DNA from 3 places in the Actinokineospora sp. PR83 genome. Region 3 is predicted to be linked to each of the others. Evidence: riboswitches for the same ligand, from Rfam matches in the RefSeq annotation. Region 3 holds a riboswitch; each other region holds the start of a gene.
What was found. A riboswitch is a leader RNA that binds a small molecule or an ion and turns the genes downstream of it on or off. The one in region 3 is predicted to bind S-adenosylmethionine.
Positions count from the first base shown of each region.

Region 1: it holds a riboswitch for S-adenosylmethionine, as region 3 does, so the genes downstream of both, thrC (threonine synthase) here and L6E12_RS02330 (aminotransferase class V-fold PLP-dependent enzyme) in region 3, are expected to answer to the same signal.
Region 2: it holds a riboswitch for S-adenosylmethionine, as region 3 does, so the genes downstream of both, L6E12_RS32725 (methionine ABC transporter ATP-binding protein) here and L6E12_RS02330 (aminotransferase class V-fold PLP-dependent enzyme) in region 3, are expected to answer to the same signal.

Region 1 is NZ_JAJCXD010000040.1:205,867-215,601, forward strand. It holds gene holA (DNA polymerase III subunit delta) at 1-663, opposite strand, end outside; SAM riboswitch class I at 828-969, shown strand; gene thrC (threonine synthase) at 979-2,250, shown strand; gene L6E12_RS14730 (ComEC/Rec2 family competence protein) at 2,360-4,687, opposite strand; gene L6E12_RS34755 (ComEA family DNA-binding protein) at 4,986-5,978, opposite strand; gene L6E12_RS14745 (DegV family protein) at 6,123-6,971, opposite strand; gene octT (diglucosylglycerate octanoyltransferase) at 7,006-7,740, opposite strand; gene L6E12_RS14755 (histidine phosphatase family protein) at 7,746-8,360, opposite strand; gene rsfS (ribosome silencing factor) at 8,357-8,740, opposite strand; gene nadD (nicotinate-nucleotide adenylyltransferase) at 8,837-9,427, opposite strand; gene L6E12_RS14770 (ATP-dependent DNA helicase RecQ) at 9,543-9,735, shown strand, end outside.
Region 2 is NZ_JAJCXD010000127.1:51,673-61,407, reverse strand. It holds gene L6E12_RS32735 (resuscitation-promoting factor) at 1-977, shown strand, start outside; gene rsmA (16S rRNA (adenine(1518)-N(6)/adenine(1519)-N(6))-dimethyltransferase RsmA) at 1,092-1,934, shown strand; SAM riboswitch class I at 2,055-2,144, shown strand; gene L6E12_RS32725 (methionine ABC transporter ATP-binding protein) at 2,351-3,367, shown strand; gene L6E12_RS32720 (4-(cytidine 5'-diphospho)-2-C-methyl-D-erythritol kinase) at 3,835-4,797, shown strand; gene L6E12_RS32715 (ABC-F family ATP-binding cassette domain-containing protein) at 4,829-6,604, shown strand; gene L6E12_RS32710 (fatty acyl-AMP ligase) at 6,653-8,317, shown strand; gene L6E12_RS35210 (DivIVA domain-containing protein) at 8,752-9,282, opposite strand; gene L6E12_RS32690 (DivIVA domain-containing protein) at 9,288-9,735, opposite strand, start outside.
Region 3 is NZ_JAJCXD010000008.1:660-10,394, reverse strand. It holds gene dnaE (DNA polymerase III subunit alpha) at 1-458, opposite strand, end outside; gene L6E12_RS02355 (uridine kinase) at 566-1,201, shown strand; gene L6E12_RS02350 (AsnC family protein) at 1,270-2,268, shown strand; gene L6E12_RS02345 (hypothetical protein) at 2,265-2,495, opposite strand; gene L6E12_RS02340 (RluA family pseudouridine synthase) at 2,592-3,476, opposite strand; gene lspA (signal peptidase II) at 3,514-4,083, opposite strand; gene L6E12_RS02330 (aminotransferase class V-fold PLP-dependent enzyme) at 4,131-5,540, opposite strand; SAM riboswitch class IV at 5,582-5,698, opposite strand; gene L6E12_RS02325 (potassium/proton antiporter) at 5,771-7,255, opposite strand; gene L6E12_RS02320 (DUF167 domain-containing protein) at 7,350-7,622, opposite strand; gene L6E12_RS02315 (TetR/AcrR family transcriptional regulator) at 7,622-8,182, opposite strand; gene L6E12_RS02310 (SRPBCC family protein) at 8,236-8,712, shown strand; partial or broken gene L6E12_RS02305 (hypothetical protein) at 9,116-9,735, shown strand, end outside.

The DNA.
Region 1 (9,735 bases), on a different contig from region 3:
GGCCTCCAGGGCGCCCGCGGTGTCGCCGGTGACGGCCTTCTCGGCGACGGCGAAGCCGGTGACGTCGGCGCGGCCGCGGTGGTAGCGGCGGACGGCCTCCTCGGTGACCGCCCCGGCGGTGTCGGCGACCAGCTGCTGGGCGGCGGCGGCGAGTTCGCGCAGGTCGGAGCCGACCGAATCGATCAGCGCGGCGACGGCGGCCGGATCGGTCTTGCCGCCCGCCTGGCGGATCTCGTTGCGGACGAAGTTCTCCCGCTCGGGAGCCTTGGTGATTTTGGCGCACTCGGTGACCACCGCACCCGCCTTGCGCATCGCCGCGACGATGTCCTTGCCCGGCTTGCGGCCGCCGCCGTTGTGCACGACCGCCAGCACGATGCCCTCGGCAGGCTGCTTGGCGTAGGAGGTGACCAGGGCGGCAATGTCCTGGGTGGCCTCGTGCGCGGCGTCGAGGACGATGACCCTGCCCTCGGCGAACAGCGAGGGGCTGACCAGTTCGGCCAGCTCAGGGGCTGTGAGTTCGGACACCCGGATCCGGGTGAGGTCAGCCGAGGCGTCGGCGAGCCGGGCGGTCTCCAGCGCCGCGCGCACCGCCCGTTCGACCAGCAACTCCTCCTCGCCGAGCACGAGTTGCAGCGGCGCGGGCGTGACCGAGGGGGAACTCACCCGGGCAATCCTGCCACGGCGGCGGCGCTCAGGATTGCGCAGACGCGGCGGGGGGCGCTCTCGGATTCTGGAAAGGGGATTGGCCGACGGCGCGTTTGTTGCCGTAGCGTTGCGGGCGTGCCGGGGGCAACCTCGGTCCTTGTGTGCGCCAGACAACTGAATACCGCTCATCCAGAGGGGCAGAGGGAACGGCCCGACGAAGCCCCGGCAACCGGCACCCACCACTTTCCACCGCGACGAATCAGCGGCCGGGAGGTCGGCGGGCCACGGTGCCAATTCCGACCCGCCACGCGGGAGAGATGAGGAGTGTCCTCGATGACATCGACCGTCGACATCCAGCAGGCCGCCACCACCGGCGCCTTCGACCTCGGCCCCGCCCGCGCCCTGTCGTGCCGGGAGTGCGGCCACCGCATCCCGCTTGCCGCTGAGTTCGCCTGCGCCGAGTGCTTCGGCCCCCTCGAGGTCTCCTACGACTTCGGGAACATCACCCGGGAGAGCATCGAGGCCGGGCCCCAGTCGATCTGGCGCTACCGCGGCCTGCTCCCCGTGCCGTCGGACGTGCGGGAGCACCCCAACACCGAGCCCGGCATGACCCGCCTGGTCAAGGCCGACCGGCTCGGCGCCGCCCTGGGCCTGAAGTCGCTGTGGGTCAAGGACGACACCGGCAACCCCACGCACTCCTTCAAGGACCGGGTCGTCGCCGTGGCGCTCGCCGCCGCCCGCGAACTCGGCTTCCGGGTGCTGGCCTGTCCGTCGACCGGCAACCTGGCCAACGCCGTCGCCGCCGCCGCGGCGCGGGCGGGCTGGGAGTCGGTCGTGCTGATCCCCTCCAACCTGGAGCGGGCGAAGATCCTCACCACCGCGGTCTACGACGGCGCCCTGATCGCCGTCGACGGCAACTACGACGACGTGAACCGGCTGGCCACCGAACTGGCCGCCGAGCACGAGGACTGGGCGTTCGTGAACGTCAACGTCCGCCCGTACTACGCCGAGGGCTCCAAGACCCTGGGCTACGAGGTGGCCGAGCAGCTCGGCTGGCGGCTGCCCGAGCAGATCGTGATCCCGGTCGCCTCCGGCTCCCAGTTGACCAAGGTCGACAAGGCGTTCCGCGAGTTCGGCGAGCTGGGCCTGGTCGAGGCCACCCCGTACAAGGTGTTCGGCGCCCAGGCCACCGGCTGCTCGCCGGTGTCGACGGCGTTCAAGGGCGGCCACGACGTGGTGCGCCCGGTCAAGCCGGACACCATCGCCCGCTCCCTGGCCATCGGCGCCCCCGCCGACGGCCCGTACGTGCTCGACGCCGTCCGCCGCACCGGTGGCGCGGTCGAGGACGTCACCGACGCCGAGGTCGTCGAGGGCATCCGCCTGCTGGCCCGCACCGAGGGCATCTTCGCCGAGACCGCGGGCGGGGTCACCGTCGCCACGGCCAGGAAGCTCATCGCGGCGGGCAAGATCGACCCCGACGCCGAGACCGTCCTGCTCATCACCGGCGACGGCCTCAAGACCCTGGACGCGGTCCAGGACCAGATCGGCCCCAAGGCCACGATCCCGCCGTCGGCCGCCGCCGTCCGCGAGGTCCTCGGCTACTGAGCCACCCGGCTCGCGGCCACCGCGAGCCACGCCCCGACCGACCGGTGCCGCCGTGATCCCACGGCGGCACCGGTCTTCGCACCACCCGCCTGTCCCGGTTCGCCGCCGCTCAGGGCTTCGGCGGTGAGCGGGCACCACCGCGACCGATCAGGGCGGGTACCCCCGCGTCGACGACCACCGCGCTGTCGCCGTCGCGGTCGGTGCGCCCGACCAGGGTGTGCCCGCGGGTGAGGACGTCGAGCGTGCGCGGGCTCGGGTGGCCGTAGCGGTTGTCCGCGCCGACGCTGAGCAGGGCGATGCGGGCGCCGACAGCGGTGAGGAACTCCGGGGCGGTGTAGCCGGAGCCGTGGTGCGGCACCTTGACCACCTCCGCCCGCAGGTCCACTCCCGAGGTCAGCAGTTCCGCCTGGGCGCCCAGTTCCACGTCACCCGCCAGCAGCACCCGCCCGGCGCGGGTCGACGCGCGCAGCACGACCGAACGGTTGTTGATCTCCGTGCCGTCCGGTGCCCTTCCTGCCTCCTTCCGCTGTGGTGCCAGTACGTCCAGGGTCAGGCCCGGCCAGCCCAGCCGCTGCCCGGGCAGCAGCCCCACGACCGGCACCCCGGCGTCGGCGGCCTCGTGCCGGACCTGGTCCCACGCCCACGCGGGCGAACGACCCGCACCGACCGCGATCCCGCCGACGGCGCGTCCGGCGAGGACCCCGGCGAGGCCGCCGACGTGGTCGGCGTGCAGGTGGCTGAGCACCACCAGCGGCACCCTGTCCACTCCCAACCGGTCGAGGCAGCCGTCGACCGGACTCGCCTCCGGTCCGGCGTCCACCACCACCGCCCGCCCCGGCTCGTCGGTGGCCAGCACCAGCGCGTCCCCCTGCCCGACGTCGCAGGCGACCACCGCCCACCCGGCGGGCGGCCACCCCGGGGCGAGCACCCGGACCGGCACGACCACCAGCAGCACGGCGACCAACCCGACCGCGACGACGGTCCCCCGGCCGCGCAGGGCCACCACGAGCACCAGCAGGACGACCACCGCCACCAGCCCGCCCCACCACCCCGAGGGCCAGTCGATCGCCGCTCCCGGCACGTCCGCCGCCCACCGGGCCACGGCGACGAGCCAGTCGACCTCGGGCCCGGCCAGGCGCACGCACCACACCGCGGCCCAGGTCCACAGCGGCGCGAGCACGGCGGCGAGCACCCCGAACACGGTTGCGGGCGCGACCACCGGCGCCGCCACCAGGTTGGCCACCACGGCGACGACGCTGACCTGCCCGTTCAGCCCGGCCACCACCGGTGCCGTGGCGAGGTGGGCGGCGGCGGGGACGGCCAACGCCTCCGCCACCACCCTGGGCACGCGCCGCCGGGTCATCCGGTCCACCCACCTCGGTGCCAGCAGCACCAGCGCCCCGGTGGCCAACACCGACAGGACGAACCCCGGTGCCACCGCCAACCCCGGGTCGACCGCGACCAGCAGCAGGACCGTCCCGGCCAGCGCCGGGATCGCCGACCGCTCCCGGCCCAGCGCCAACGCCAGCAGGCCGACCGCGCCCATCACCCCGGCCCGCAGCACGCTCGGCTCCGGCCCGACCAGGACGACGAACCCGACCAGCGCCGCCAACGCCCCGGCCGCCGACCCGCGCGGCCCGAACCACAGCAACCGCAGGAGGAACAGCACGGCCACGCAGATGATCGCCAGGTTCGAGCCGCTGACCGCCAGCAGGTGGGACATGCCCGCCACCCGGAACTCGTCCTCGACCACGTCGGGCAGGCCGTCCGTGTCGCCGACGACCAGCGCGGGCAGCAGTCCCGCCGAGTCCGGGTCGAGCACCCCGGCCGCGTCCCGCAGGCCGACCCGCAGGTCCCGGGCGAGTCGCTGCCAGCCCGGCGCCTCCCCCGCCCACAGCGGCGGACCGCGCACGCGCAGCAGGGCCACGGTCAGGGTGCCGGGGTCGGCGGGTGCGAGGGTGCCGCGTGCCCGCACCGGTTGCCCGGGCAGGACGTCCGCCCACGCCTGGACCGGGGCGAGGAGCGCGACCCTGGCACCGTCGGGGGTGTCGGCGGGGACGACCACGGACCGCGGGCCGGTCGGGGTGGCCCCGAATCCGGCCGATCGCACCGGCCGCGGCCGCTCGGCGACGACCAGGTCCAGCTCGCGGGAGACCTGGCGGGCGGCTGCTTCGCGCAGGGGGTGGGTCGCCGCGTCGTGCACGGCCGCCAGGACGGGCCAGGCCGCGACGAGCCCGGAGACCAGCAGGGGCCAGGCACGCCGCCCGGTGCGGAGGAGGAGGCAGGCGACCACGACGGTCACCGCGCCGATGACCAGGGCGGACGACCAGTGCACGAGCAGCGCGAGCAGGGCGGCGGCCCACACCGCGAGCGCACCGGGAACCAGGCGCCAGTCGTGGCGGACCGGGGCATCGGTCAGCCGGCAGGCACCGATCACGACGGACTCACCGGGCGGTCACCCGCTCCCCGCGAAACGCGGCGCACAGGACATGCTCGCTGCGACCGTCCAGGACGGGACACCCAAGACCTGGGCCCGCACGCTCGGCCGGGTGAACGAGCCGCTCGCACATCAACCGCCGGATCGAGGAACCCGTGTGGGCCACAGGCGGGGAGCGCTGGTCCGCACCGACACCGGATTCGGGCACCTGCCGTGGTGAGCACACCACGGAAGCGGCAGGAACCAAGCGTCGAACCGACTCGGGTGGGGCGGTGGGCGGGTGGTGGTGTCGATGCGCTCATCGGGCGGTCACCAGTTCGCGCAGTTTGGCGAAGCGGGCCGGACCGATGCCGTCGACCTCCTGGAGTTGGGCGACGTCGGAGTAGCGGCCGTGGCGGGTGCGCCAGTCGAGGATCCGTTGGGCGGTCACGGTTCCGACGCCGGGCAGGGAGTCGAGTTGTTGCACGGTGGCGGTGTTGAGGTCGACGGGTGCGGTGGTGGGCGGGTTCTGGGGGTCGGCGGCGGCGGGGACGGCAGCGGGCAGGCCGACGCGGACCTGTTCGCCGTCCACCAGGGGGCGGGCGAGGTTGAGGGTGGTCAGGTCGGCGTCGGGGGTGGGGCCGCCCGCGGCGGTGAGGGCGTCGCGGACCCGGGAACCGGTGGGCAGGGTGCGCACGCCCGGGGCGTTGACCTTGCCCACGACGTCGATGACGACCTGGGGCGGGGCGGTCGACGACGGGCGCGGGGAGTGGTCGACGGTGGCGGCGGCGAGGTCGGGGGCCGGTTCCGGGGTCGGGTTGGTGGAGAGCGTGCAGTAGGTGACGACGGCCAGCAGGGCCAGGGCGCCGACGACGAGGGCGATGGGCGTGCGGCGGGGCGGTGTCACGCGGCGGAGCAGGGCCGCGGCGGGGTGGTCGTGCCACCACCGGGGCGTGCGCTCGCGGTCGGGCCGCGTCTGGGGGTCGACGACGAAGGGCTCCTCCTGGGTGGGTTCGGCGGCGTGCGGGTCAGGTGGGGAGGCGGGGTCGGGTTGATCGGCAGTCGTGGGCGAACCGCTGTTGGTGGGGTTCGTGGTGCGGGGCCGGGGATCGCCGGGGGTCGGAGGGGGATCGGTGCGGGGTGGCCGGGGTGTGCCGGGGCCGGGTGGCGGATCGGGGTGGCGTTGGCTTGTGCCGCGCCACCGCTGTTCGCGGGACTCGGGTGCGGTGGCGTCCCAGGGGCGGCCCGCCACGGCGGCCAGCCGAGTGAGGACGGTGTCCATCTGCGCGGTGCGTGCGGTGCGGTCGGTCATGAGATCGACGCTAGGGGCGGGGCGAGGCGGAATCGAGGGGTGTTCGTCGCCTGTGGATGGATTCGACCCATGTGGACAACTCAGGCGGAATGCCCCTGTGGAAAAGGAAAAACGTCGGTTTCGGGTGGGACGCTGAAGGGTTGGTCAGAGGCGGCCGGGGCAGACCACGACGCCGATGACGCCGGGACCGGTGTGGGCGCCGATCACCGACCCCAGTTCCGAGACCACGCACCCGGAGGAGTTCGGGACGCGCTCGTCCAAGCGGGCGGCGACCTCGGCGGCGCGGTCGGGGGCGGCGAGGTGGTGCACGGCCAGCTCGACCCGGCCGTCCCCCGCCGCCTCGACCGCCAGGTCGACCAGCCTGCCCAGCGCCCTGCTGGTCGTGCGCACCTTCTCCAGGGGCACGATCCGACCGTCGTGCACGTGCAGCAGCGGCTTGACCGCCAGCGCCGAACCCATCAGCGCCGCCGCGGCGCCGATGCGCCCGCCGCGGCGGAGGTGGTCGAGGGTTTCCACCACGAAGAAGCTCCTGGTGTGCTCCGCCGCCGCCACCGCCGCCGCCTCGACCTCCGCTCCCCCGGCGCCCGTGGCGGCCGCCTCCGCCGCCCGCAGCGCGGCGAAGCCCAGGCCCATCGCGGTAGTGCGGGAGTCGACCACGCGCACCCGGTCCGAGCCGACCTCCTCGGCCGCCAGCCGGGCCGACTCCCAGGTGCCCGACAGCTCGCGGGACAGGTGGACCGACAGCACGCCGTCGGCGCCCGCGTCCAGCAGCGAGCGGTACTCGGCGATGAACTCGTCCGGGTTGGGCCGGGACGTGGTGACCGCGCGGTGCCGGGCCAGCGCCTCGGCCAGTTCACCGGGTCCGAGGTCGACGCCGTCGCGGAACTCGCGGCCGTCGAGGTGGACCAGCAGTGGCACGACGCGGACGGCGTGCCGGTCGGCGAAGCCTTCCGGCAGGTACGCGGTCGAGTCGGTGACTACGGCGAACGGCACGGGGCGGGAGCCTAGTTGCCGCCCCGCCGGGAACCTACGACACGCGGTTCGTGCGCGGGTCGAGCAGCGGGGCGATGAGTTCCGCCAGCGCCTTGCCCGCCAGCGCGTGCCCCTCCCAGCCCCAGTGCAGGCCGTCGACGTTGCCGTGGCCGCCCAGGACGTGGTCACCGATGGTGGCGCGCAGGTCCAGGGCGGGCACCCCGGACTCCTCGGCCCACGCCTCGATGGCCGCCACGGCGGCGTCGCGGGCGGTGTGGACGTAGCCGTACGAGGCGGCGCGGTGGACACCGGGCAGGGCGATGACGACGGGCAGGGTGGGGCGCAGGGCGCGCACGGCGACCACAATGTCGTCCAGGTAGCGCACGGTCTGGGCCACGGGCAGCACCACCGGCCACCCGCGGGTGAGCCGGGCCAGGTGCGGTTGCGCGGCCAGGTAGGCGCTCCGGACGCGGCGGCGCAGGCCGTCCGGGCGCAGGTAGCGGATGCCCTGGCGCAGGTAGGTCGGCAGCGGCGAGGGCAGCGTGTCCATCCCGCCGACGGCCAGGACCAGCACGTCGACGTCGGGCAGCGCGGCCCACACGCGCGGGTCGCCGGTCAGCGACCAGTAGGCGTCGCGGGCGGTCCAGCCGAGCCCGGCGAACAGCTCGGCGCGGCCGCCGACCGCCGCGGCGGCCAGGTTGGGCCACAGCCGGGGGTCGTCGGCGGGCATCGGTCCCCGTGGCCCGTGGAAGCACAGCGAGTCGCCGAACACGAGCAGGGTCGGGGACATGCGGTTCAGCTGGTCGTCCCGGCGTTGTACGCGACCAGCCGCCAGGTCGGGCCGCTGTTCGGGCGGCGGGCCAGCACGGTCCAGTGGCAGTTGCTGATGCCGCCCAGCTGCGACCAGTTCTCCACCGGCAGGCCCAGCATCCGCCCGGTCAGCGCGGTGATGAGGCCGCCGTGCGCGCACAGCAGCGCGGTCTCGTCGGTGCCCTCGTCGAGGTCGGCGACCACCTCGACGGCCCGGGCGGCGACCTCGACGCGGGTCTCGCCGTCCGGCGGTGCCCAGGTGGCGTCGGTCTGCCAGCGGGCCCGGTCGCCGGGCCACTCCAGGTCGATGTCGGCGCCGGTGCGGCCCTGCCACTGCCCGAGGTTCGTCTCGCGCAAGCGCTTGTCCAGCCGCAGCGGCACCCCGATGGCGTCGCTGAACACGGTGGCGGTGTCGGTGGCGCGGCGCAGGTCGGAGGCGACGATGACGTCCGGGGAGAACCGGGCCAGGCCGGGCACGGCGAACCGCGCCTGGTTCCAGCCCGTCTCGGTCAGGTGCGAGTCGATGTGACCCTGCATCCGCCCGGTGGCGTTGTAGTCGGTCTCCCCGTGGCGCCAGAGCACCACCCTGCGCAGGGTCACTCGGCGCCGTCCTCGGCCGGGGGCTCGGGGTCGAACTCGATCCGGGGGCAGTCCTTCCACAGCCGCTCCAGGCTGTAGAACGTGCGCTCCTCGGCGTGCTGGACGTGCACCACCACGTCGACGAAGTCCAGCAGGACCCAGCGGCCCTCGCGGGTGCCCTCGCGGCGGACCGGCTTGCTCCCGGCCTCGCGCATCTTCTCCTCGACGCCGTCGACGATCGCGTTCACCTGGCGCTCGTTGCTCGCGGAGGCGATGACGAAGCAGTCGGTGATCACCAACTGATCGGAGACGTCCAGGACGAGCACGTCACTGGCCTTCTTGTCGGCAGCCGCGTTGGCGGCTACCAGGGCCAGCTCGCGGGCGTCGGGCGTCGCGGTCACAGTTCTCCTCGGGATCCTGCTGGGGACTCAACCAGGCGAGGGTACCCGGGTGCGCGCGGCGCCCGACGGGGAAGCACCGGTACGGGGTCTTGCCGGTCAGACACCATCGGCGTAGAGGCCGCGCTTGGAGATGTACTGCACGACCCCGTCGGGCACCAGGTACCAGACCGGTTCGCCCTTGGCGACCCGCGCGCGGCAGTCGGTGGAGGAGATCGCCATGGCCGGCACCTCGACCAGGGTGACCGAGCCGCTGGGCAGGTGCTGGTCGCCCAGGGTGTAACCCGGGCGGGTGACGCCGACGAAGTGGGCGAGGGTGAACAGCTCCTCGACCCGGTGCCAGGACAGGATCTGCTCCAGGGCGTCGGCGCCGGTGATGAAGAACAGCTCGGCGTCCGGGTGGCGTTCGCGCAGGTCGCGCAGGGTGTCGACGGTGTAGGTGGCGCCCTCCCGGTCGATGTCGACCCGGCTGACGGAGAACCTCGGGTTGGAGGCGGTCGCCACGACCGTCATCAGGTAGCGGTCCTCGGCGGCGCTGACCCCGTGTGCGGTCTTCTGCCAGGGTTGGCCGGTCGGCACGAACACGACCTCGTCCAGCCCGAACCTGACCTGCACCTCGCTGGCGGCCACGAGGTGGCCGTGGTGCACCGGGTCGAAGGTGCCGCCCATGATCCCCACGCGACGCCGCATGGGGGTGAGCCTACGTCCGGTTCGGCACCCCGTCGCGGCGTGTGGCCCACCTCATCGCGGACAGGCCTGTGGACAAAGAGTTGGCCGTGTCGTACCGGTCCGGTACCAAGAGGGCATGAACACGACCACGACCGCACTGCGCGCCACCGCCGAGGAACGGCTGCGGGCCCTCGCCGGTCCGGGCGCGCGGCTGCGCGAGGACCAGTGGACGGCCATCGAGGCGCTGGTGGCCGGGCGCGGCCGGGCGCTGGTGGTGCAGCGGACCGGGTGGGGCAAGTCCGCTGTGTACTTCGTGGCGACGGCGCTGC
Region 2 (9,735 bases), on a different contig from region 3:
CCGAGGTGCTGGAGGAAGAGGGCATCACGGTCGGGTCGCACGACTCGGTCAGCCCGTCCCCGTCGGCCTCCATCGGCGACGACGGCAAGATCGTGCTCCAGCGCGGCCGCCAGTTGACCATGACGGTCGACGGCGAGCAGCGCCAGGCGTGGGTGCGCGCCGACACCCTCGGCGAGGCCCTCAAGCAGGCCAACGCCCCGGTGCAGGGTTCCTGGGTCTCCGCGGGCTCCGACGCCCAGGTGCCGCTCGAGGGCATGGCCGTCGAGATCAAGACCGCCAAGGCGATCACCCTGTTCGACGGCGGCAACGCCCCCGCCCCGGTGCAGACCACCGCGGTGACCGTGGGCGAGCTGCTGGCCGAGCGCGGCGTGGCCCTCGGCCCGCAGGACGCGATCCTGCCCGGTGCCGACGTCAAGCTCACCCCCGGTGCCGAGGTGCGGATCAGCCGCACCGGCGTCACCGTGATCAACCAGACCGAGCCCATCGCGGTCCCGGTGCAGAAGGTCGAGGACCCGGAGGCCGAGAAGGGCTCCGAGGTCGTCGTCGAGCCGGGCGCCCCCGGTGAGCGCATCGCCACCTACCGGGTGACCGAGAAGAACGGCAAGGTCGTCGCGCGCGAGGAGATCGGCTCCAAGGAGACGAAGCCCGCGCAGCCCAAGGTCGTCAAGGTCGGCACCAAGAAGCCCCCGCAGCCCGTGCAGGCCGCGCAGCCGGTCATCTCCGGCGGTGGCGTGTGGGACTCGCTGGCCAAGTGCGAGGCGGGCGGCAACTGGGCCATCAACACCGGCAACGGCTACTACGGCGGCCTCCAGTTCAACAAGGGCACCTGGGACGCCTACGGCGGCAGCGCGTACGCCGCGTACCCGCACCAGGCCACCCGCGAGCAGCAGATCGCCGTCGCCACCAAGCTCCGCGACAGCCGCGGCGGCTACGGCGCCTGGCCGCACTGCTCCAGCAAGCTGGGCCTGCCCAAGTAGGCAGATCTTCGCAGCGCCCGCCGACGGCCACCACCGGTTTTCCGGGGGTGGCCGTCGGCGCGTCCTGGCCCGGACCCGGTCGGCGGGGCGGGGTTGCGTAGGCTCTCGCGGGTGATGGTGGGTGGATCTGCCCTGCTGGGGCCCGCGGACGTGCGCAGGCTCGCAGGCGAGCTGGACGTGCGGCCCACCAAGAAGCTGGGGCAGAACTTCGTCCACGACCCCAACACCGTGCGGCGGATCGTCGGGGTGGCCGACCTGGCCCCGGACGACGTCGTGCTGGAGGTCGGCCCCGGACTCGGCTCGCTGACCCTGGCGCTGCTGCCCGCGTGCGCGCGGGTCGTCGCGGTGGAGATCGACCCGGTCCTGGCCGGGCGGCTGCCCACCACCGCCCGGGAGCACGCCCCCGAGCTGGCGGACCGGTTGACCGTCGTGCTCGGCGACGCGATGCGGGTGCGGGCGGAGCAACTGGGGGCGCCCACCGCGCTGGTCGCCAACCTGCCCTACAACGTGGCCGTGCCGGTGGTGCTGCACCTGCTGGCGGAACTGCCCTCGCTGCGCACCGTGCTGGTCATGGTCCAGGCGGAGGTGGCCGACCGGATGGCGGCCGGGCCGGGCTCGCGGGTCTACGGGGTGCCCAGCGCCAAGGTGGCCTGGTACGCCTCGGCCAAGCGGGTCGCCACCGTGCCCAGGACGGTGTTCTGGCCGGTCCCCAACGTCGACTCCGCGCTGGTGCTGATGACCCGCCGCCCGACCCCCGACGCGGACCGGGCCGCGGTGTTCGGCGTCGTCGACGCCGCGTTCGCCCAGCGGCGCAAGACGCTGCGCGCGGCGCTGGCCGGGTGGGCCGGGTCGGCCGCCCGCGCGGAGGAGGTCCTGGTCGCGGCCGGGGTGGACCCCGGGGCGCGCGGTGAGCAGTTGGACATCGACGCGTTCGTGCGCATCGCCGCCGCCCGCTGAGCACCGACCGCACCGGGTACCCACCGCGGCCGGAGATCACTACTCCGCTGGTGTGATCTCGCGCGGTGTTGTCGTCGCGCGCTTGCTTTTGAGCATCCCCATCGGGTGTACTTTGTGAGCATTCCATCCCGAGCGGCTGAGAGACCTGGCTCGTTGACGCCGCAGCAACCACCCACCGAGGGCAGGTGCTACCGCCAGGAACGATGGAGGAACCACGATGCGAATCCTCACCACCCGGCGGGTCATCGACCAATGCCGACGAGGCGTGACCGCATGTCGTCGTACGCGCGTATCTGGCTGAGCTGTCCCCAGTAGAACGTCGTCTTCGTACCACCCCAGCCCGTCCTGCCCCGGAACGTCCACTGTGGACGCGAGCCGGTCCGGAGGGCTGCCGTCGCGCCGCGTTGGAGCAGATCGTGATCACCGTTGAGAACCTGACCAAGTCCTTCCCCGGCGACAGTGGCCCCGTGCACGCCCTGCAGGACGTCACCCTGGACGTCCCCGCGGGCTCCATCACCGGCGTGGTGGGCCCCACCGGGTCCGGCAAGTCCACCCTCGCCCGCCTCGTCGCCCTCCAGGAGCGCCCCGACTCCGGCGTCATCCGGTTCGACGGGTTCAACACCTCCGGCCTCGACCCGCGCAGGCTCCGCGCGGCCCGCCGCCGCATCGGCGTGGTGCAGCGGGGCGGCCTGCTGGAGCAGCGCACCGCCGCGGGCAACATCGCCCTCCCCCTGGAGCAGGCGGGCGTCGACGGCCCCCAGCGCCGGGAGAAGGTGGGCAGGCTCCTGGACCTGATCGGCCTCACCGACAAGGCCGCCCACTACCCCGAGGCCCTGACCCCGGGCCAGCAGGCCAGGGTCGCGGTCGCCAGGGCCCTGGTCGGCGACCCCGGCCTCCTGCTCGCCGACGACCCCACCCGCGACCTCGACGCCGACGGTGCCGCGGGCGTCCTCACCGTCCTGGACCGCGCCCGCGCCGAACTGGGCGCCACGGTCCTCGTCGCCACCGACGACGCGGGCGTCGTCCGCCGCATCGCCGACGACGTCGCCCTCCTCGACGGCGGCCGGATCACCGAGGCGGGCCACCTGCTCTCGCTGGTCCAGGACCCCCGCAGCGCCGTCGCCCAGTCCCTCCTCCCGGAGATCGACGCCCCGAAGGCCGCCAAGGCCCGCCACGACCGCCTGGCCGAGGTCGTCCTCGTCGGCTTCGCCGCCGTCGGCGCCCTCCTCCCGGAGGCCACCTCCCGCTTCGGCACCACCATCTCGGTCGTCGGCGGCGGCCTGACCCGCATCGGCGAGACCCCGGTCGCCCGCTTCCTCCTCGGCCTCTCCGGCACCCAGGCCGACACCGCCCTGACCTGGATCGCCGAACGCGGCGGCCAGGTCCAGCAGCGCCGCACCGGCCCCCAGGGCCTGGTCGCCGCCTGCGCCTGATCCGCACGACGAACCACCGCGCCCGCCCCACCGGCACCCCCGGCAGGGCGGGCGCGGTGCTTTTCCCGACCCCCGCCACCCGAAACCCCGCCGAGGCGCAGCCGCCGACCACCCCACCAGCGGGCAGCCGAGTGACCAGCCACCCGCAACCCCACCAGGCGCAGCGAAAGCCAGCCACCCCCGCAACCGCCGGCCCGGTGACCACATGCCCGGGTGGGTGGATGTGCTTGGGTGGGGGTAGCGATCATGTGCAAGCCTGCTTGGGCTGTGGGGCATCTCTTCAGCCCCACTCGGTCACACTGGGCGCATGATCGCTGTAGGGGCCCCGCCCGAGCAGATCCACCCACCCGGGCGCCACCAACAAACGATCGGCTCTTCAAGCTTTTGAGCACACTTGACCCACCCCCACGAGCCCGCGGCAGGGACCTTGGAACCGGCCAGGGGCAGGGCGGCCGTAGGCTGGGCGGGTGCTTGCTGTCGTGCCTCCGCCGGTCACCGTTCGCGTCCCGTCCAAGGTGAACCTCCACCTGGGAGTCGGGGACCTGCGGCCGGACGGCTACCACGACCTGGCCACCATCTTCCAGGCCCTCTCGCTGACCGACGAGGTCACCGTCGCCATCGCCGACGAGCCCGGGGTCGAGGTGCACGGCGAGGGGGCCGACTCGGTGCCCACCGGTCCCAGCAACCTGGCCTGGCGGGCGGTGCGGGAGCTGGCCGAGCACGTCGGCCGCGACCCGGAGGAGCCGAAGATCCGGGTCGTGATCCGCAAGGGCATCCCGGTCTCCGGTGGCATGGCCGGTGGCAGCGCCGACGCGGCGGCCACCCTGGTCGCGCTGTCGTCGCTGTGGCGCCTGGACATCGGGCGCGACGAGCTGGCCGGGGTCGCCGCGCGGCTGGGCAGCGACGTGCCGTTCGTGCTGCACGGCGGGACCGCGCTCGGCACCGGCCGCGGTGAGGAGCTGGTGCCCGTCCTGTCCCGGCACACCTACCACTGGGTCCTCGCCTTCGACCGGCGCGGCCTGTCCACCCCGAGCGTCTACGGCGAGCTGGACCGGCTGCGCGCCGACGGCGACCCGCCCCGGATCGGCGCCGTGGAGCCGGTGCTGGAGGCGCTGGCCTCCGGGGACCCGGGCAGGCTGGCGCCGCTGCTCGGCAACGACCTGCAGGCCGCGTCGGTCTCCCTGCGGCCGGGCCTGCGGCGCACGCTGCGGGCCGGGGTCACCGCCGGTGCCCTCGCGGGCATCGTCTCCGGGTCCGGGCCCACCTGCGCGTTCCTCTGCGCCGACGGCGACGCCGCGCTGCGGGTGGCCGCGGAGCTGTCCGGTGCGGGCGTGTGCCGCACGGTCCGGGTGGCGCACGGCCCGGTGCCGGGGGCGCGGGTCGTCACCGACGACACCCCGCGCCCGGTGCCGCCCGAGGCGCACGCGTAATCCGCCCCCGAACCACACCTGGAAAGCGCGAATGGTCAACCTCGTCAACATCGAGAACGTCAGCAAGAGCTACGGCGTCCGCCCGTTGCTGGACTCCGTCTCCCTGGGCGTCAACCAGGGCGACCGGATCGGGGTCGTGGGCCTCAACGGCGGGGGGAAGACCACCCTGCTGGAGGTGCTGGCGGGCATCGAGCCCGCCGACACCGGGCGGGTCAGCCGCAACCGCGACCTGCGGATGGCCGTGGTCACCCAGCGCACCGACCTGCCCGCCGGGTCGACCGTGCGCAACGCGGTGCTGGACCCGTTGGGCATCACAGAGGAGCACCAGTGGGCCGCCGACCCGCGCGCCCGGTCGATCCTGACCGGCCTGGAGATCCTCACCCTCGGCCTGGACAGCCCGGTCGACACCATGTCCGGTGGTGAGCGGCGCCGGGTGGCCCTCGCCGCGGCCCTGGTGCAGGACCTGGACCTGGTCGTGCTGGACGAGCCCACCAACCACCTCGACGTCGAGGGGGTGCGCTGGCTGGCCGACCACCTGATCACCAGCGGGACCGCGCTGGTGGTCGTCACGCACGACCGGTGGTTCCTCGACACGGTCTGCACGCGGACCTGGGAGGTCGTCGGCGGCCGGGTCGAGCAGTACGAGGGCGGGTACGCCGACTGGGTCTACGCCAGGGCTGAGCGGGCCAGGCTGGCCGACACCCTGGAGGAGAAGCGGCGCAACCTGGCCCGCAAGGAGCTGGCCTGGCTGCGCCGCGGCGCCCCGGCCCGCACCTCCAAGCCGCGCTACCGGATCGAGGCCGCCGAGGAGCTGATCTCCGACGTGCCACCGCCGCGCGACAGCGTGGAGCTGCTGGCCTTCGCCAAGCGCAGGCTCGGGCGCACGGTGCTGGAGCTGGAGGACGCCTCGGTCAAGGCGGGCGACAAGCCCATCCTGGACCACGAGACCTGGCGGATCGGCCCCGGCGACCGGGTCGGCCTGGTCGGGGTCAACGGGTCCGGCAAGACCACCCTGCTGCGGTTGCTCGCCGGGGACAGCGAGCCGGAGACGGGCAGGCGGATCCAGGGGCAGACGGTGCGGATCGCGCACCTGACCCAGGAACTGGTCGAGCTGCCGCCGCGCAAGCGGGTGCTGGAGGCGGTCGAGGAGATCGCGGGCCGGGTGCAGCTCGGCAAGCAGGAGCTGTCCGCGTCCCAGCTCGCCGAGCGGTTCGGGTTCCCGGCGGAGAAGCAGTGGACCCCGGTCGGCGACCTGTCCGGCGGGGAGCGGCGGCGGTTGCAGTTGGCCCGGCTGCTGATGGCCGAGCCCAACGTGCTGCTGCTCGACGAGCCCACCAACGACCTCGACATCGACACCCTGCAGCAGCTCGAGGACCTGCTCGACTCCTGGCCGGGCACCATCGTCGTCGTCTCCCACGACCGGTACCTGGTCGAGCGGGTGTGCGACCGGGTGGTGGCGCTGTTCGGCGACGGCAAGATCAGCGACCTGACCGGCGGCATCGAGGAGTACCTGGACCTGCGGCTGAAGATCGTCTCCGCGACCGCGCCCGCCGCGGCGAAGCCGGTCCGCGACGAGGGGCCGCGGGTCAACGCCGCCGAGCGCCGGGCCGCGCAGAAGGAGCTGTCGCGGCTGGAGCGGCAGATCGCCACCCTGGACAAGAAGGAAGCCCAGTTGCACGCCGCCCTCGCCGAGGCGGCCACCGACAGCGGCAAGCTGCTCGACCTCGACGCCGAGCTGCGCAGGGTCGTCGCGGAGAAGGAGGAGCTGGAGGGCCGCTGGCTCGAGGTGGCCGACGCCGCCGAGTGATCACCGCGGCTCACCCGGAGGTGTGACGCAGGCCCTAAACTGGCGGTCATGAGCCGGTTCGTCGACATGCTGCTGGAGACCGCCCGCACCCGGGGGGACGCGCGCGGGATCACCACGGGGGAGCCCGCCGACCCGGTGCGCACCACCTGGGGCGAGGTGCACCGGCGGGCGCTGCGGATGGCGGGCGCGCTGGTCGCTGGCGGGCTGGAGCCCGGGGGCGCGGTCGCCGTGCTGGCCGCCGAACCGATCACCATCGCCCCGGCCGTGCAGGCCGTGTGGCTCTCCGGCGGCAGCGTCACCATGCTGCACCAGCCGACCCCGCGCACCGACCTCGCCGAGTGGGCCGAGGACACCGTGCGGGTGCTGGCCATGATCGGTTCCGAGCTGGTGCTGCTCGGCGCCCCGTTCGACCAGCTCGCCCCGGTGCTGGAGCAGCACGGCATCGGCTACCTGCTGCTGACCGACCTGGCCGGGGGCGAGCCGCTGGCCGAGGTCGTCGAGGTCGGCGAGGACCAGCCCGCGCTGTTGCAGCTCACCAGCGGGTCCACCGCCGACCCGAAGGCCGTGCGCATCCTGCACGGCAACCTGTTCGCCAACCTGACCTCCATGCGCGCCGCGTCGGCCCTCGACGTCGAGCACGACGTGATGGTGTCCTGGCTGCCGCTGTTCCACGACATGGGCATGGTCGGCTTCCTCACCGTGCCGATGACCATCGGGATGGAACTGGTCAAGGTCACCCCCGTCGAGTTCCTCACCGGCCCGCTCATCTGGGCCGACCTGATCAGCCGCTACGGCGGCACCATCACCGCCGCCCCCAACTTCGCCTACGCCCTGCTCGGCAGGCGCCTGTCCGGAGTGGACGAAGACGGCAAGTACGACCTTTCGTCGCTGCGCCTGGCGCTCAACGGCGCCGAGCCCATCGACGAGAAGGCGGTGGCGTCGTTCACCGCCGAGGGTGCCCGCTTCGGCCTGCGCGCCGAGTGCGTCTTCCCCGCGTACGGCATGGCCGAGACCACGCTGGCGGTGTCGTTCGCGCCGCTGCTCTCCGGGCTGCGCCTGGACTCCGTGGACGCGGACAAGCTGGAGTCCGAACAGCTCGCCGTGCCCGCCGCCGACGGTCCGGTGCGGTCGTTCGCGTTGCTGGGCAAGCCGTTGGCGGGTATCGAGGCGCGCATCGTCTCGGGGGACGGGGTGGTGCGCGGGGAGCGCGAGGTCGGGGAGATCCAGTTGCGCGGGGAGGCCGTGACGCCCGGGTACCTGACGGTGGACGGTCCTGTTGCGACCCAGGACGCGGATGGGTGGCTGTCCACGGGGGACATCGGATACCTGGCCGGTGGGGAGATCGTCATCTGCGGCAGGCAGAAGGACGTGATCATCCTGGCTGGGCGCAACATCTACCCGACCGACATCGAGCGCGCTGCCGGGACGGTGCCGGGGGTGCGGGCGGGGAACGCGGTGGCGGTGCGGTTGGACGCGGGGAGCCTGCGGGAGCGGTTCGCCGTGGTGGTGGAGTCGAAGTTCGCGGGGGACGCGGGGGAGGAGAAGCGGATCCGGAAGGACGTGGGGGCTCGGGTTTTCGAGTCGGTGAACGCTCGGCCGGTTTCGGTGTTGGTGTTGGCGCCGGGGACTCTGCCGAAGACGCCCTCGGGGAAGTTGCGGCGGGCGGCTGCTGGGGAACAGTTGGAGTCGTCGATCCGGGCTGCTGCGTCTTGATGCCCGGTGCTCAAGCGGATTTGAAGCCCGGCCGTTTGTCGGTGGTGCCCGGGTGGGTGGATCTGCTTGGGCGGGGCCCCTACAGCGATCATGTGCCCAGTGTGACCGAGTGGGGCTGAAGGGATGCCCCACAGCCCGGGCAGGCTTGCACATGATCGCTTCCCCCACCCAAGCAGATCCACCCACCCGGGCATTTTTGTAGCCGGGCTGGCGGTTGCGGGGGTGGCTGGTTTTCGCTGCGCCCGGTGGGGTTGCGGGTGGCTGGCCGCCCGGCCGCCGGTTGGCGGGGTGGTCGCCGGCTGCGCGCGGTGGGGTTCCGGGTGGCCGGCCGCCAAGCGGCGGTTCGAGGTGGGCGGCTGCTGTGCCTGGTGGGGTTGGTGTGGCTGGTAGCCGGCCGGGCAGGCGGTTTTATGTTGGCCCGGGGGTGTGGTGGCTCAGGCTTTGCGGCGGGCCAGCTCGGTGGCGATGGCTTCCAGGAAGGCGTCGACGTCGGCTTCCCGGTAGCCGGGGCCCAGGCGGGGGGAGGGGCCGAACTTGGTGTCCCGGACGTCCTGGGCGGTCAGGTCGACCGTGCCCCGGAAGGCTTCCTCCGCCTTGAGGAGGAAGGCGTCGACCTCGGTGGCGTCGTAGCCCCGGCGGCCGAAGGGGGTCGGGGGGAAGCGGGCGGTGCGGATGTCGTGGTCGGTCAGCGGGCGCGGTGGGGGCGCCGGGGGTGGGGGGTGGCGGGTGAAGTGCGCGGCCACGCGGTCCAGGAAGTCGTCCACCTCCGACTCGTAGTAGCCGCGCCTGCCGATGGGGGGCTTGCCGAAGCTGACCTCGTTCACCTCGGCGGCGGTGAGCCGGGTTCGGCCCTCCAGGGCCTCGACCACCCGGTCGAGGAAGGCGTCGACTTCGTCCTCGTCGTAGCCGCGCCTGCCCACGATCGGCTTGCTGAAGCGGGCCGCGTGGACGTCCTCGGGGGTCATCGTGCTCAGTGCTCCCGGCGGTGCAGTTCGTCCACCCACGCTTCGATGACCGCGTCCACCGCGGCCTGGTGGTAGCCCTGGCCGACGAAGAACGTCAGGCCGGGGCGGGCGGCTTCCAGTTCCTCGGCCGTGGGGATGTCGTCGAGGGAGGTGGCGGCCCGGGTGAGGATCTGGACCAGGCGCTCGACGTCGCCGGTGCGGTAGCCGCGGACCCCGGCGGGGGCGGGGGGCAGCGGCAGGAACGGCACGTCGGAGTCGATCGGCAGTTGCTCGGGGGCCGCGTGCCGGGTCGGGTACGACTGGGGGCGCGGCTGCTGCTGGACCGGCTGCTGCTGGACCGGGGGCGGGGCGGGCTGCTGGTGCTGGCCCTGGTGCTCCGGCGGCACCGGCGGGTAGCCCCTGGGCTCGGTGAACCACTCGCGGTTGTCCCGGCGCGGCGGCTCCTCCGCCTCG
Region 3 (9,735 bases):
CAGCCGGTGGTGGCCATCAGCCCGTCGGCGTGCGCGGTGATCAGCTCGCGGTCCATCCGCGGCCACTTGCCGAGCTGGCCCTCCATCGAGGCCAGGCTGGACAGGCGCATCAGGTTGCCCAGGCCGGTCGCGTTGCGCGCCCAGATCGTCTGGTGCGTGTACGCGCCGCTGCCGGAGACGTCGTCGGACTTCTGGCCGGGGTCGCCCCAGCGGACCCGCTCCTTGGTGAACCGGGAGGCGGGCGCGACGTACGCCTCGACGCCCAGGATCGGCTTGATGCCCGCCTTGGTCGCCTGGGTGAAGAAGTCGTAGATGCCGTTGGTGTGCCCGTGGTCGGTGATCGCCACGGACTGCATGCCGAGCCGCTCGCACTCGGTGAACATGTCCTTGAGCTTGGCCGCTCCGTCGAGCATCGAGTACTCGGTGTGCACGTGAAGATGAGCGAAGGAGTCAGCCACGACGCCACCCTAGCGAGGGGGTATGACGGTCCGCGGCATTGGGGGCGCGCGTGTCGAACGGGTGGGCGAATCCCTTTCCATATCAAGAAAGCTGATACAACTACGCCATGCGCTTCCGCCCCGTGACACCCGAGGTGCTGGTCCGCGAACTCACCGACCGGGTGGTGGCCGGGGAGCGTACCGAGTGGACTCGGGTGATCTTGGACGGCGCCCCGCCCGCGCGGCCGGACGAGCTGGCCGAGGCGCTGGTGGAGCCGCTGCGGGTGCTCGGCAGGCCGGTCCTGCGGGTCGGCGCCGCCGACTTCCTGCGGCCCGCCTCGCTGCGGTTCGAGCGGGGCCGGGCGGACCCCGACGCCCGCTACGAGCTGTGGCTGGACGAGGGCGCGCTGCGCCGGGAGGTCCTCGACCCGCTCTCCCCCGGCGGCACCGGCCGGGTGCTGCCCGCGCTGTGGAACGCCGCCACCGACCGCGCCACCCGCGCCGACTACACCGAGTTGCCGCCAGGGGGCGTGCTGCTGCTCGACGGCGAGCTGCTCCTCGGCCGCGGCCTGCCGCACGAGCTGTCGGTGCACCTGTGGCTGTCCGCGCCCGCCCTGGCCCGGCGGCTGCCCGCCGACGAGCACTGGGCGCTGCCCGCCTTCGCCCGCTACGACGCCGAGGTGCGCCCCCTGCACACGGCCGACACCGGGGTGCGCGCCGACGACCCCCGCCACCCCGCGGTGCTCGACGACGCCCCGGTCTGATCGATCATGGCCGTGTCGGCCCCCGGCTTGCGGCGCGGCTGTCCTGACGACCGGGTAGCGTGCCAACCGTGGTCGATCCAGTAGACGTCCGCCTGCTCGGCGTGGTCGCCGAGATGGGCAGGGCCGCGGTGCACGAGGTGGCCGCGCGCCTGGGCATGGACCCGCGCGAGGTGGCCTCCCGGCTCGTCGCGCTGTCCGGCTCCGGGCTGCCGCTGCTCGTGGGCGTCGAGTGCGACCCCAACGGCCTGCGGCAGGCGCTGGCCCGGCAGAGCGCGCCGGTCGGCTACCCGATGCCGGGGCAGTACCAGCAACAGCAGCCCCAGCAGCAACCCGGCTACCCGCCGCAGTACCAGCAGCAGAACAACCACCCCGGCCAGCAGAGCGGGCCGTACCAGGTCAACCCGCAGAGCCAGCCGTTCCCGGCCCAGATGGGTCCGCCGAGCCAGCCCTTCCCGGCGCAGGCCCCGCCGCACCACAACCACAACGCCGGTCACGCCCCGCAGAGCCAGCCGTTCCCGGTGCCCAACGAGCCGATGAGCACCTGGGGCCCGCCGCAGGTGTCGACCTGGGCCCGCGGCGACCAGCCGCCCGCCCCGGCGGACCTGCCGGTCGAGCGCACCCAGCCGACCACCCGCACCGCGGCGAGCCGCACCGGGACCGTCGGCAACAGCCTGGAGACCACCGGCCTGGAGGGCGAGCGCCTCGCCGTGCGCCTGGTCGAGGTCGTGGACCCGGCCGACTACCTGTTCACCGCCGCGGGCTACCGCCTGCAACCGGGCGAGCGCTCGATCGTCGTGCACACCGAGCTGACCAACCGCGGGTCGGTCCACTTCTCCACGCTGCCGGACCTGTACCTGGTCCTGGTGACCCCGGAGGGCGAGACCGTCGGCAAGGCCCCGGTGTCGCTGTCCTCGCGCCCCCCGCACCGTATCGGCGTCGCACCGGGCGAGACGGCGGGCGGGCACACGGTGTACGTGGTGCCCGAGCAGATGGCGGTGACCTCGGTCCGCTGGAGCCCCCGGCCGGACGAGGAAGACCTCGCCCTGACCTGGGCCGTGGAGAACTAGCCCCGGTTGAACAACCGGGAGAAGAACCCCTTCTTGGCCTCCACCGTCCGCTGCGCCGGGATCGGCGAGGTGGGCGGGTCCCGGTCGTAGTCGGGCGCCGGGAGACCGCGGGCCGGGGTGTCGAGGTCCGCGGTGTCGAGATCCGCGACCTGGCCGGGGTCACCCCCGATCACGCCGTCCACGACCAGGTGGTCGTTGAGCTGCTCGGTGTCGCGTGGGCTGGTCATCGCGGCCTCCGGGGGTCGCCACCAGGGCGTCGGGCGGGGCCCCAACGTAACCGCTCGGACCCCGCCCGCGCACCCGGACACGCGAATCCGTTCCGGTCAGTAGTCGTCGGCCAGGGTTTCGAGGGCGGCGGCGAGGTCGGCGGGGTACTCGCTGGTGAACTCGACCCACCGGCCGTCGGCGGGGTGGTGGAAGCCGAGAGTGCGGGCGTGCAGCCACTGGCGGGTCAAGCCGAGGCGCTTGGCCAGGGTGGGGTCGGAGCCGTAGGTGAGGTCGCCGACGCAGGGGTGGCGCAGGGCGCTGAAGTGGACCCGGATCTGGTGGGTGCGGCCGGTCTCCAGCTTGACGTCGAGCAGCGACGCGGCGCGGAAGGCCTCGATGGTCTCGTAGTGGGTGATGCTCGGCTTGCCGCCCGCCACCACCGCCCACCGGTAGTCGTGGCGCGGGTGGCGGTCGATGGGGGCGTCGATCGTCCCGACGCTCGGGTCGGGGTGGCCCTGCACCAGCGCGTGGTAGCGCTTCTCGACGGTGCGCTCCTTGAACGCCCGCTTGAGCACCGTGTACGCGTGCTCGCTCTTGGCGACCACCATCACCCCGGTCGTCCCGACGTCCAGGCGGTGCACGACGCCCTGGCGCTCGGCGGCCCCCGAGGTGGAGATGCGCAGGCCCGCCGCGGCGAGGCCGCCGATGACCGTGGGGCCGGACCAGCCGGGGCTGGGGTGGGCGGCGACGCCGACCGGCTTGTCCACCACCACGACGTCGTCGTCCTGGTGGATGATCTCCAGGCCGGGGACCGCCACCGCCTTCAGCTCCACCGGGCGGTCCGGCTGCGGCAGGGTCACCTCCAGCCAGGCGCCCGCCAGCAGCCGGTCGGACTTGCCCGCGGGTCGACCGTCGACCAGCACGTCACCGGCTTCGGTGAGGGCCACGACGACGGTGCGGGAGATGCCCAGCAGCTTCGACAACCCGGCGTCGACGCGCATGCCGTCGAGGCCGTCGGGGATGGGCAGGGTCCGCGTGTCACTCACCGGTGGCCGCCTTCTTCTCGGACTTCGTGGTCAGGCTGCCGTCGTAGTCGCGGCCCAGCAGGGCCATCAGCACGATGAGCACGCCGCCGACGCTGATGCCGGAGTCGGCCACGTTGAACACCGGGAAGTACTCGCCGTTCGGGCCGAACACCGACACGAAGTCGACCACGTGCCCCTGGAACACCCCGGGGGCCCGGAACAGCCGGTCGGTCAGGTTGCCCAGCGCGCCCGCGAGCACCAGGCCCAGGCCCATCGCCCAGCCCGTCGAGCGCAGCTTGGGGATGATCCAGACGATGGCGACCACGACGCCGATGGCGACCAGGGTCAGCAGCCAGGTCATCCCGGTGGCCATGGAGAACGCGGCCCCGGGGTTGCGGATGAGGTCGAGGTAGACCAGCCCGCCGAGCAGCCGCACCGGCGGCTCGCCCTCCAGGTTGGCGGTGACCAGGATCTTCGTGACCAGGTCGAGCGCGTACACCACCACCGCCGTGCCGACCAGCAGCGCTGCCCTGCGCGGCGGCACCGGTGCCGCGCTCACCCCATCGCGTTCCTCACTGCTCACCACCCCATTGTCCACGGTCGGCCGACCCGCCCGGCCGTCGACCGGGCTCAGGGCAGCTCGCGCAGGAACGGCGGCAGCGGCCGGGGGTCCTCGACCGGCGCCCAGCGGCCGTCGACGAGGGCGTACTCGGCGGCCGGGCCGCCGTCGACGAGGGCGTGCAGCGCGGCGACGAGCCGGTCCACGTGCTCGGGCGTCGTGCCCAGGCCGATGCTGACCCGCAGCGCCCGCCGCTCATGGCTCCCGGCGCGGTCGAGCAGCCTGGCGGTGGCCACGTGCGCGCAGAACGCGCCGTCGCGCACGCCGATGCCGTGCTCGGCGGACAGGGCCGCCGCGGCCAGGCCGGAGTCGAGGCCGTCGACGGTGAAGCTGACGACGCCGACCCGGTCGTGCGCCGGGCCGAACAGGCCCAGCGGGCGCAGGCCGGGGACGGTGGCGAGCCCGGCGCGCAGCCGGTGCAGCAGGACCCGCTCGTGCTCGACCACGGCGTCCCAGCCGTGCCGGGTGATCGCCTCGCAGGCGGTGGCCAGGGCGTGCACGCCGACCACGTTCGGCGACCCGGCCTCGTGCCGCTCCGGCCCGGTCGACCAGGTCACCGCGAGCCGGTCGCCGCGGTCGGTGACCGAGGCGGTGGCGCCGCCGCCAACCAGGTGCGGCTCGGCGGCCTTGAGCCAGTCGGCGCGGCCGACGAGGGCGCCCGCGCCGAACGGGGCGTAGAGCTTGTGCCCGGACAGGGCGACCCAGTCGACGTCGAGGGCGCGGATGTCGACCGGCCGGTGCGGGGCGAGCTGCGCGGCGTCGAGGGCGACCCTGGCGCCGTGGCGACGGGCGACGGCGGACAGCTCGGCGATCGGCCAGACCTCGCCGGTGACGTTGGAGGCGGCGGTCAGCACCACCAGGCGCGGCCCGACGGCGCAGTCGGCCAGCGCCCGGTCCAGCGCCAGGACGGCGTCGCCCGCGCTCTCCGGGGTGCGCAGGCGGTGCACGCGCGGGCCGCGCCAGGGCAGCAGCGCCGCGTGGTGCTCGGTGTCGAACAGGACCACGGACGTGCCCCGGGGCAGCACCCCGGCCAGCAGGTTCAGGCTGTCGGTGGTGTTGCGGGTGAAGACGACCTCGTCGGTGCCGTGGGCGCCGACGAACCGGCGGAGCACGTCGCGGGCCTGGTCGTACACCCGGGTGCAGACCTGGGAGGCGAACCCGGCGCCGCGGTGCACGCTGGCGTACCAGGGCAGCAGCTCGTCCACGGCGTCGCGCACGGCCTCCAGGGCGGGGGTGCTGGCGGCGTGGTCGAGGTTGGCGTAGGTCACCCGGCGGCCGTCGACCAGCGGGACGGCCAGCCGCGCCCCCACCACGGGCGGCACGGCGGGGGTCCCGGCGGCGCCGTCGGTCCCGGGCTCGGTGGCACAGCCGGTGTCGCGGGCCGGTCCGGCGGTGCGGCGGCTGGGGATGGCGAGCGTCATGGCGTACCTCCAGGGTCGTGAGGACCCTGGCCGGTGAGGGGGGTCCGCGCTTGCCCGTCCCGCACCTCGCGGGAGGACCAGGTCCTCACCCGGGGCACCCCACCGCGGAGGAGGGTTGCCGGCCAGCAAACCGGGGCTTGACGCTGGCGCTCATGACCTTGCCGAAGACCATAGCCGACGCGGCGCCGCGGATCGAGACCCGATCCACCGAGTGGGATCGGCGTCACGGCTCAGGGTTTGCCGGTCTCGCCCTTCCAGCGGGCGAAGCGGCCCGCCCGGTCGACCGCGCGGATGCGGGTCTCGGCGGCGGCCCTGGCCTCCTGGGTGGTGACCACCAGGACCTGGTCCAGCTCCTGCAACCGGGTCGTGGTGGCCGGGGTGAACGCCCCCGCGCCGCGGGCGACGAGGCTGACCGAGGCGCCCGGCGGCAGCCGCAGCTCCGACAGGTAGACGCCGTGCAGCTTGGACCCGACGGGGATGGTGACCTGCAACAGCTCCGCGTTGAGCTCGTCGAGGGTCGCCACGTCGACGTCGACCTCCTTGGGCTGCGCGCCGGTGTCGAGCCGCAGCAGCTTCGCCAGCAGCCCGAGCGTGGTGCCCTGCACCAGGGTCAGCACGATCACCAGCACGAACACGGCGTCGACCAGTTGCTGCGCGCCGGGAACGCCTTGCGACAGCGGGATCATGGCCAGCACGATGGGCACGGCCCCGCGCAGCCCGGCCCAGGACAGGAAGACCTGTTCGCGCCAGGGCATCCGGAACGGCACCATCGACACCAGCACCGACAGCGGCCGGGCCAGCAGGGTCAGCAGGGCACCGGCGACCAGACCGGGGATGATCGCGTCGAGCAGCCTGCCCGGTGAGGCGAACAGTCCCAAGAGGACGAACAGGCCGATCTGGGCCAGCCAGCCGAGCCCCTCGGCGAAGGAGACCGTGTCGGAGCGGTGCGGCAGCTTGGAGTTGCCCAGCACCAGCCCGGCGACGTAGGCGGCGAGCAGTCCGGAGGCGTGCGCGGCCTGCCCGCCTGCGAAGGCGAGCACGCACACCGCGACCGTGGCCAGCGGGTACAGGCCGGTGGCGGGCAGCGCGGCGCGGCGCAGGGTGAGCGCGCCCAGCCAGCCCAGGCCGACGCCGAGGGCCAGACCGACCGCGAGTTCGTAGGCCAGGGTGAGCGGCAGCGACCAGGTGACCGGGTCGGTGGAGGCCAGCAGCACCACGGCGATGTAGCTGGGGGCGTCGTTCATGCCGCTCTCCAGCTCCAGCGACCCGACCAGCCGCCGGGTGACCGAGAGGTTGCGCAGCACGCTGAACACGGCGGCGGCGTCGGTGGAGGCCAGCACCGCGCCCCAGAGCAGGGCCAGCCGCCAGTCGAAGTCCAGGAGCAGGTGCAACCCGAGCGCGGTCACCCCGATGCTGACCCCGACGGCCACAGTGGACAGTGCCACTCCCGGCCAGAGCGCCGGTTTGACCTCGACCCAGCGGGTGGTGAGACCACCCTCGGCCAGGATCATGACCAGCGCGGCCAGACCGAGCGACTGGGTCAGGTCGGCGTTGGAGAACTCGATGCCCAGCCCGGCCTCGCCGAGCAGCACGCCGATTCCCAGGTAGAGCAACAGCGACGGCAGACCGAGCCGGACCGACACCCGCACGGCCAGCACCGCCAGCAGCAGCACCAACGCCCCGATGCCCAGTGCAACGGTCAGGTCGTCCACCATCACCTCCCGGGCAATCAGTTGTCGGGGCATTCTCCCCCGTGGAAGGCGGATTGTCGTAATCGACGTCCCGGTGGCGGCCCAGGTGAGGCAACCGTCACGGCCCGTTGTCCCGCAATCGGTCCAGTGTGGCCGGGGCGTCCGGTGGTGCCGGGTCGAGTTCGACGACCTTGTCCCGCGCGCGGTCACCGCTGATGATCAGCACGTTCCGGGGCCGCACGCCGAACGCCGCGGCGAGCGCGCGGCACACCGCCTCGTTGGCCTTGCCCGCCACCGCGGGTGCCGCGACGGCGACGACGAGCGCGTCGCCCCGGCGCCCGCCGACGGCCGCGCGGCGCGCGCCCGGCCGGACCCGGACCGCGAAGCGCATCAGCCCTCGGCGGGGGCGGTGAGCAGCACCCGCAGCACGTCGTCGACGAGCGCGCGGCGGTCCTCAGCCGAGTGCGGCAGGGTCTCCGGGGCGCCGTGCAGGAGCTGCACCTGCCCGAGGTAGGCGGAGTAGGTGATCACCGCGCGGCGGTGGGCCTGCTCGGCGGTGAACCCGAGCCCGGTGAACTGCTCGGCCAGGTACCCGACCCGCCGCCGCCCCACCCTGGCCACCGCGGCGGCGACCAGCGGGTCGGCCAGCGAGGCGTGCAGGGCCAGCTCGACGGCGGCCCCGGCGGGCAGAACCGCCTCGAACAACAGCCGCAGCCGCTCGGCGGGGTCGGCGCCACGGTCGGCGTGCGCGATCACGGCGGCGGTGTGCTCGGCCTCCCATCGGTCGAGGGTGGCCCGGAGCAGGGCGTCGCGGGTGGCGAAGTGCCAGTAGACGCTGCCCTTGGTCGAGCCGCCCCTGGCCGCCAGCGGTTCGACCGCGAGCGCGGCGACCCCACCCTCGGCGAGCACCTCCAGAGCCAGCGCCGTCCAGTCGTCCCTGCTCCTCCGCACATTCCGTACGCTAGCGTACGGCGGACCATACGGTTCCGTACGGAGGGTTCACCATGATCCACAACCGGCACGAACGCGTCCTGCCCGCCGACCCCGGGCCGCTGCTCGACGCGATCGCCGAGCCCGCGGGCCCGCTGTGGCCACACCACCGGTGGCCCGCACTGCGGCTCGACCGGCCCCTCGGACCGGGTGCCCGCGGCGGGCACGGCCCGGTCCGCTACACCTGCACGGCCCACGAGCCGGGGCGGGCGGTCGAGTTCACCTTCGACCCGGGCATCGGCCTGCGCGGCACGCACACCTTCACCGCCCGACCCGGCCGGGTGCTGCGCCACGACCTCCGCGCCCACCCCACCGGCGTGGGCCACCTGACCTGGCCGCTGGCCATCCGCTGGCTGCACGACGCCCTGATCGAAGACCTGCTCGACCGCGCGGCCACCGCGCTCGGCGACCCGCCCCCGCGCCCGGCACCCCACTCCCGCTACGTCCGCGTGCTGCGCGCCGTGGTGGGCGACGGGAAGCGGCGCGGCTGAGCCGTTCGGGGCAGCACCGCGGGCGATCGTCCTCACCCCCAACGGTGTCACCCGGTCGTGGCAACACCGGCCGCGTCACCGGATCGTGGCGCGGCCCGGCGGCCCACTCGTACAGAGCGGGCTGAAACCGGTCCCGGATGCCCGTCACCGGATTCCCCGATCGGCCCAGCGCACGCTGTCACGTCACCCGTCCGGCCGTGTTCGGCGCACGGAAAGTTGCAGTTCGCACGTGCGGTCGCACCTTCTACGATGGCCCGACCGCAGCGCGCAGCGGTGCCCCTGACCTCGAAGGACATCCCACGGAGCACCGGAGAAGGAGGTTCCGGCCCAGCCCCGGTCACCCGACCGGGGGCGCCGGGCGGGCACCACCATGACCTCACACCGCTGGAACGACGGCTCCGCCGTGCGCTTGACCCCACACACCTGGCGCTGGGCCGCCGACGAACGCACCCGGGCCGCCGAACGCCACCTGCTCACACTCGCCGCCGTGCTCGCGCTGGCCGCGCTCACCGCCGTGGTCCGCCTCGCCGCGGGGGGCTCCCCGGCGCAGGCGGGCGAGGCCGGGCACCTGGCCCACGTCTTCGCCGCCGACCGGCTCGACCTGCTCCTCGACAGCACCGCCGACGCCCCGCTGGCCTGGTTGCAGGCGGGCGCCTACACCGCGCTCACCGACGCCTTCACCCGCCACACGGCCGCCCTCGCGGGGGCCCGTGAGGGCATGGCCGCCGCCGCGGCGGTCACCGCCGTGCTGGTCTGGCTGCTCGCCCGCCGGATGGGGCTCAACCGGTGGACGGCCGCCGCGGCGATGGGCGTGGCCGCGCTGTCACCGCTGGTCGTCGAGGCGCAGCTGGGGCTGCGCCCGGAGAACGTGGCGACGCCCTGGGCGCTCGGCGCGCTGGTGCTGCTGTGGACCCCGCACCGGCACCGCAGGCTCGAACCGGACCTGTGGGCGGTGGTGCTGCTGGTCGTCGCCGTGATCACCGCCCCGATCACCCTGGTGCTCGCGGCCTCGGCGGGCTGGCT